One region of the Streptomyces sp. NBC_01451 genome, then DNA from elsewhere that is predicted to be linked to it. Evidence: riboswitches for the same ligand, from Rfam matches in the RefSeq annotation. Region 1 holds a riboswitch; each other region holds the start of a gene.
What was found. Region 1 has a riboswitch for cyclic di-AMP ahead of OG595_RS19335 (M23 family metallopeptidase). Riboswitches for the same ligand answer to the same signal wherever they lie in the genome.

Region 1 (2,257 bases):
CGCACGGCGACGGGATCGTACGCATCCTCAACCGCGGCCACCCCCCGCCCCTGCTCCTCGCCGCCGACGGCACCCTGCGCGCCCTGGACCCGTCCGCACCCGCGCTGCCGCTCGGCATGGGCGACCTGGGCAACTGGCCCGACCGCGTGGAGGAGACCCCCCTGCCGGGCGGCGCGACGCTGCTCCTGCACACCGACGGGCTGTCCGAGGCCCGCGACGAGCACGGCACCTTCTTCGACCCGGCCGCCCGGCTCACGGGCCGCGTCTTCCGCGCCCCGGCCACCCTGCTCGCCACCCTCGCGGACGAGGTGCGCCGGCACTCGGGCGGCAGGACCACGGACGACATGGCGCTGCTCGCCGTACGACGGTTCTGACCGCGGTTCTGGCAGTGGTTCTGACTGCGGTTCTCATCGGTTGTCACCGAAGGTGAGTGAGTGATCTCTCTCCGCACAGCACCTGACACACAGTCAATACTCGGGAGTCACTTACCTCATGGTCAACTCGCCCGATTTTCACCGGTGGTGACTAGAAAGTCCTCGGGAAAAGGATTAACGATCAACGGGAACAGCTTGGAATCAGGTGGCCAGGTCTATTAACGTTCGATAACGCAGCGCGGTTGTCCCAGCCGTCACAAGAGACGGCTCCGTGCGCACGTGCCGAATCCCGCAAGGGAACCGGGGAACCACCAACTTGGGGTGAATCGCTCGTCCGCCTCCGTGGCAACACGGCAGGTATACGCGCGTAGGAGACCTTCCTGCTCCGAACCCGTCAGCTAACCCGGTAGGCGAGAAGGAAGGAAAGGAGCACGCCCACGTGGCGTCAAACCCGGCTGCCCCAGAGGCCCCGTTCATGCCGAGTCAGCGCAGCAGCGAGACCGAGGCCGGCAAGATCCCGACCTTCGGCTTCGGCAGCCGTCGCACCGACGAGGGCCCCTGGGAGGAGTGGAATCCCAGCGCGGACACCACTCGTCCGGTTCGCGGTCGGCACCGCGTCGGCAAGCAGCGCGGCGGCGGCGGACTCGCCCGCAGCTCCACCGTTCTCGGCGTCGGCGTCATAGCCGCTGTCGGCGGGGCAGGCATGGCCACCGCGCAGACGGGCAAGCCGCCGGTCTCCATCTCCATCCCCGACCTGCCCTCCGTCGGCTCGCCCTTCACGCACGACGACTCGGACGACGAGCCCAAGGGCTCCGCCACCGCGCTCAGCAGCGTCGGCGTCACCTCCGAGGAGACCGAGCAGGGCACCAGCGACGCGGGCGAGGCCCTGCGCGCCCGCATCATCCTCCAGGCCGAGCAGCAGAAGGACCAGGCCGAGGCCAAGGTCCAGCAGGCCGCCCAGGACGCCGCCGCGAAGAAGGCAGCCGCCGAGGCCGCCAAGGTGAAGCGCGAGGCCGCCGCGAAGGCCGCCGCCGCGAAGAAGAAGCTTGCCGACGAGGCCAAGGCGAAGCTGGAGGCCGCGCGTCTGGCCGAGCTGGCCAAGCAGTACACGCTGCCGACCTCCTCGTACACGATCACCTCGACGTTCGGCCAGGCCGGCTCGCTGTGGTCCTCCGGCTACCACACCGGCCTCGACTTCGCCGCGCCCACCGGCACGCCGATCAAGGCCGTCCACAGCGGCACGATCACCGAGGCGGGCTGGAGCGGCTCGTACGGCTACCGCACGATCCTCACCCTCGACGACGGCACCGAGCTGTGGTTCGCCCACCAGTCGTCGATCAACGTCAGCGTCGGCCAGAAGGTCGCCACGGGTGACGTCATCGGCCGCGTCGGCGCCACCGGCAACGTCACCGGCGCCCACCTCCACCTCGAGGTGCACACCAGCAGCTCGGACAGCGCCGGCATCGACCCGATGGCGTGGCTGCGGAGCATGGGCCTGAACCCGTAGAAGAACTCGTACGAGACCCGCTTTCCCGGTTCCGGCGGTCCTGTCCCGATGTCAGCTGACGTCGGGTGAGGGCCGCCGGTCCGGCGTTCACACGAACTTCGTGAAGCGGCCGGAATCAGCGCCTCCGTGGCAGGCGTTGATGATGAGCATGACTGCACTCCGCAAGCTCGGATCATCGGACCTAGAGGTCTTCCCGCTCGCCCTCGGCGGCAACGTCTTCGGCTGGACCGCCGACGAGACGAGATCCTTCGAGGTGCTCGACGCGTACGCCGCGGCCGGCGGCAACTTCCTCGACACCGCCGACTCCTACTCGTCGTGGGCCGCCGGCAACAAGGGCGGCGAGTCCGAGACCATCATCGGCAACTGGCTCAGGGCG
Region 2 (2,257 bases), 3.2 Mb from region 1:
CCCGCGTACCGCGAGGTTCGTGTAGTCGAAGTCGCCCTCCGGGCGCCGGTCCGCGAGCAGTACCGCGAACCGGTCGGCCCAGCCGACGAACGCCCCGTCGGGGCCGGGGTCGCCAACGCCCTCGGTGAAGCTGTCCCCCACCGCCACGTACGACCCGATCACCGCTCTGCTGTCATTCTTCGAATCGTCTGCCACATCGGCCCATGATTCACCTTCCGATGTGAGCTACGCGACCGTAGGAAGGGGTTGACTCGCGGTGAGATAAGCCACTCGTCAAGTGTTGGTCAACCCGGAATAACGGGACGACGCGACTCGTGGCCCACCTCATCGTGCGCGTGTCAGCCGACGGCGACGCCCTTCGAGCGGAGATACGCGACCGGGTCCACGTCGGAGCCGTAGTCCGGGGTGGTGCGGATCTCGAAGTGCAGGTGCGGCCCGGTCACGTTGCCGGTGGCACCGGAGAGGCCGATCTGCTGCCCCTCCGTCACGCTCTGGCCCGCCGAGACGGAGAGCTGGGAGAGGTGGGCGTACTGGGCGTAGTAGCCGTCGGCGAGCTGGATGACGACCTGGTTGCCGTACGCGCCGCCCCAGCCGGCGGAGACGACGGTGCCGGCGCCGACGGCCTTGAGCGAGGTACCGGTCGGGACGACGAAGTCGACGCCCGTGTGGTAGCCGCTGGACCACATGCTGCCCGCGACGTGGTAGGCGGTGCCGATGGTGGCACCGGCCACCGGAAGCGTGAAGCCGCCCGAACTGCCGGTGTCGGCAACCTCGGTCGTCGTCGAGGTCTGGGCCGTCGCGCTCTCGGCGGCCGGCTTGGAACTCTCCGTCCGCGTGGACTTCGAGGAGGACGAGGACTTGGCGGAGGACGAGGAAGGCGAGGAGGCCGACGCGGCCTTCTTGCCGATCGTCAGCTTCAGACCGGGGTGGATCAGACCCGGATCGGCGCCGATGGCGGTGCGGTTGTCCGAGTAGAGCTTCTGCCAGCCACCGCTGACGCTCTGCTCCTGGGCGATCTTCGAGAGGTAGTCGCCGGCCTGGACCGCGTAGGTCCTGACACTCGACTTCTCGGCGGCGGAAGGCGCCGACGCCGCGGACTTCTCGGTTTTGGCCGTCTTGGCGGAGACGTTTTCGGCCGTTACGGACTTGGCGGTCTCCGAAAGCGTCGACACGGACTGCGTCGCGGACTCGGCCGTGGCCGCATGGGCTCCGGTGGCTCCCAGCAACGGCAGAGCGAGTGCCGCTCCGCCGGTTCCGGCGACGGCTATCGAGCGGGTGAATCGCTGGGACTTCGGACGGCGGTGCTTACCCTTCGCGGGCATGGCGAATTCCTTCTCCGTCGCCTGCGAGGTGAGCTGTCGGGTGCGGACTGGAGATGTCCGGCCACGCCTGAACGTGACTTAACCCCAAGCCTGTTCCAGAGACCGGAACAGGCGTTCTACCTGTGGGTCCCCCGCTCCTGCCGTTCTCGGGTGTTCGATGCGGGCTCCGGGCGGCGGCAGGATTGGGCGTCCGTCCGGATTGGTGGCGAACGTAAGCGACCAGGACGCACCGGAACAAGCCTCAAGTTCCCTGTGTACGGATTTCCTGTGATCCTCCCCAGAATTCCCGGTCACTGTCCGTGAATTCCGGATCTCTCAATCCCTGGAACTCCCTTGAAGCACACCGAAATTACGTGAACATGACGGCGACTCAGGGTCACGGATATGACCCTGCTCACGCACTGGATTCACAGCAACCCTCATTTCCTTGCGAGTTGGAATGAAGGCGCCATAACGGACAGAAGAATCAGATCCGACGAAGTCGGAAAACCGCCGCTTCGAGGTCACCCTTCAGCCCGGTCCGCAGGCCACGATGCAGGAGCACGGCCCCACGGTGGATTTCACCCGTTTCACGGCATTCATAGGTCGCCGCCGGGTCGAGGCCGCGCAACCGCAGCGCCGGGACCGGTTCCCCGTAGTGCTGCGCCTGGAGCCAGGCGAGGACGACGGTCTCGTCCCCGAGCACGTACTGCACCGCGCTCAGCCCGCCGGTGGGGCGCCGCAGCCGGTAGAGGTCGCCGCGCTGCACGACGGGCCGGATCTCCTTGTAGAGCCCCACCCACTCCCCCGCCTCGGCCAGCTCCTCCTCCGTCCACTTCGTGAGGTCGCCGCCGACACCGAGCACTCCGGCCATCGCGCTCACGAACCGGAACCGCAACGAGCTCACCCGGCCGTTGAGCTGGGTGTTCGGGCTGTCCGTGACCCAGGCCGCCATG
Region 3 (2,257 bases), 640 kb from region 1:
CCGGTGCGTACGGGGGAAGACGCACCGAAGCGGGGAGCCCGTGGGGGACGGGGGTGACCCTCACGGGCCCTCACTATGGAAGGCACGGATGTGAGAGCCCTGTGGTTCACCTACGAACCGGCCGGGATGCGGGGAGGGTTCCGGCCCGCAGGTGCCGGGGTCGGCGGCGGTTCGGCCGAGCCGCAGCGGCGTCGGCCGAGGTGCAGCCGCGTCAGCCGCGTCAGCTGAGGTGCAGCTGCTGGCCCGGGAAGATGAAGTCGGCGTCGTCGATGATGTCCTTGTTCAGCTGGAAGAGCTTCTGCCAGCCGCCCTTGACGTCGTGCGCCTCGGCGATCGCGCTCAGGCTGTCGCCCTTGACGACCTTGTACTCGCCGTCGCCCTTCTTGACCTTCTTGCCGGTCGGGGTGGTGACGGTCTTCTTCGCGGCCGGCCGGTCCTGCGAACGCGAGGCCGGCTGGTTGTCGGTGGAGCGGGTGGAGGTCTCGCCGGAGTTGCTGGAGCTGTTCGAGCTGCTGGACGAGCTGTTGTCGCTCGTGCCGGTGCCGCTGCTCGCGCCGCCGTTGTAGGAGGCGCTGGACAGGCCCGTGCCGCAGACCGGCCAGGCACCCTTGCCCTGGCCCGCGAGGACCTTCTCGGCGATGGTTATCTGCTGGGACTTGGAGGCCTGGTCGGCGGTGGAGGCGTACGCCGAGCCGCCGTACGCGGCCCAGGTCGAGGCGGAGAACTGGAGGCCGCCGTAGTAGCCGTTGCCGGTGTTGATGGACCAGTTGCCACCGGACTCGCACTGGGCGACCGTGTCCCACTCGGCGGAGGTGGCGGCGGAGGCGGAGCCGGCCGCGAGGAGCGGAGCGGCGACCGCGGCACCGGTGACACCGGCGATGGCGACGACCCGGGTGGCCTTGGACGGACGGCGGTGCTTGCCCTTACCGGTAAACAGCATGCGTGATCCCCTCACCGACGCCTGCGAGGTGAGCTGTCGGGTTCGGGCCGGTTGAGTTGCCCGGCCGTACGTCCCTCTCGGGCGGCGTACGGCTTCACCCCAAGCCGCTCCGGGACAACTGCCCGGTGCGGCACTTACCTTGGGTCCCCCGCTCCTGCCTACGGCGCTTGATAGCGACGACTGTTCCCGTACGGCCGTTGGCAGGATTCGGCGTTACGACCGGCGGGGCCCACTGTGGCGGGCGATGACGACCGTAAACAGCTGATCCTCCGAAATACAAAGACGATCAGGGCTTCTGAGACCTTTGTCTCACCGCATCGATAACGGACATTCAGCGTCAAACCATGACGTGAACTCCGGTTAGTTTTGCCCGGGTTCGCTACCTAGCGCAAGGGTCTGACCGGGGAGGACGAGGCCCGAGTCCGCGTCGAGGAAGGACTCGGTCCCGGCGGGGGTCCCGGACTGTCCGCCCGCGAGATCGAGCGAGTCGGTGACACCCCAGAGGACGCCCCCGACACTGCCGGCGTACGAGCCCTCGGCCTGGCCGCGGTGACGACCGGTACCGGCGGGGGTTTCGGCGCCGACGGACGCCTCGGCGCCGACTTCACCAACCTGATTTCCCGCACTGCGCCCGGATTTGCCCCCTTCTTCACCCGTTGCGGAGCCCACGGGCGAAACACTCCCTTCCGCCTCGCCGCCCGCGCCCGGCGACGGGGCGGAAGGGGACGGCGACAGGGAGATGGCCGACCCGGCGGAGTCGCCGGGGCCGGTCGTGGCCCCGAGGGACGGCACGGAGGACGGCGACGAGCCGGAGGCGTCGGTCGGGGCCGAGGGGTCGACAGAGGGCGACCCCGAAGGGGTGGGTGACGCCGAAGTCGAGGAGGAGGGAGTGGAGTCCGAGCCCGAGGCCAGACCCAGGCCCGAGGTCCCGTCCGCGGCATCGTCGGCGCCACCCCCGGCCACGCCGGTGTCGACGTCGGCCGAGGCGGTGTCCTTGCCGAGCCCGGACAGCAGTGCGCAGGCCTCCCAGGCCCCCGCCCCCTGGTCGGCGAGTATCTTCTCGCCGATGGCGATCTGCTGCGAACGGCTGGCCTGGTCGGCGCTCCCGGCGTACGCGAGACCGCCGTACTTCTCCCAGTCCGCCTGGGTCAACTGGAGCCCGCCGTAGTGGCCGTTGCCGGCGTCGGCACTCCAGGAGCCGCCGCTCTCGCACTCCGCGACCCGGTCCCAGGTGGTACCGCTGGCCGCGCTGGCGCCGGTCGCACCGAGCAGCGGGATCGCGATGGCGGAGCCTGCCACACCGGCCGCGACGAGCGC

Region 2: linked by a shared signal. The riboswitch ahead of OG595_RS05435 (M23 family metallopeptidase) and the one ahead of OG595_RS19335 (M23 family metallopeptidase) in region 1 are both predicted to bind cyclic di-AMP.
Region 3: linked by a shared signal. The riboswitch ahead of OG595_RS16445 (transglycosylase family protein) and the one ahead of OG595_RS19335 (M23 family metallopeptidase) in region 1 are both predicted to bind cyclic di-AMP.

Annotation. Positions count from the first base shown of each region.
Region 1 covers NZ_CP109479.1:4,438,370-4,440,626, reverse strand. The annotation lists gene OG595_RS19340 (PP2C family protein-serine/threonine phosphatase) at 1-374, shown strand, start outside; cyclic di-AMP (ydaO/yuaA leader) riboswitch at 645-802, shown strand; gene OG595_RS19335 (M23 family metallopeptidase) at 814-1,881, shown strand; gene OG595_RS19330 (aldo/keto reductase) at 2,030-2,257, shown strand, end outside.
Region 2 covers NZ_CP109479.1:1,249,045-1,251,301, forward strand. The annotation lists gene OG595_RS05430 (SGNH/GDSL hydrolase family protein) at 1-162, opposite strand, end outside; gene OG595_RS05435 (M23 family metallopeptidase) at 339-1,322, opposite strand; cyclic di-AMP (ydaO/yuaA leader) riboswitch at 1,326-1,485, opposite strand; gene OG595_RS05440 (alpha-galactosidase) at 1,789-2,257, opposite strand, start outside.
Region 3 covers NZ_CP109479.1:3,799,189-3,801,445, forward strand. The annotation lists gene OG595_RS16445 (transglycosylase family protein) at 221-940, opposite strand; cyclic di-AMP (ydaO/yuaA leader) riboswitch at 944-1,116, opposite strand; gene OG595_RS16450 (transglycosylase family protein) at 1,301-2,257, opposite strand, start outside.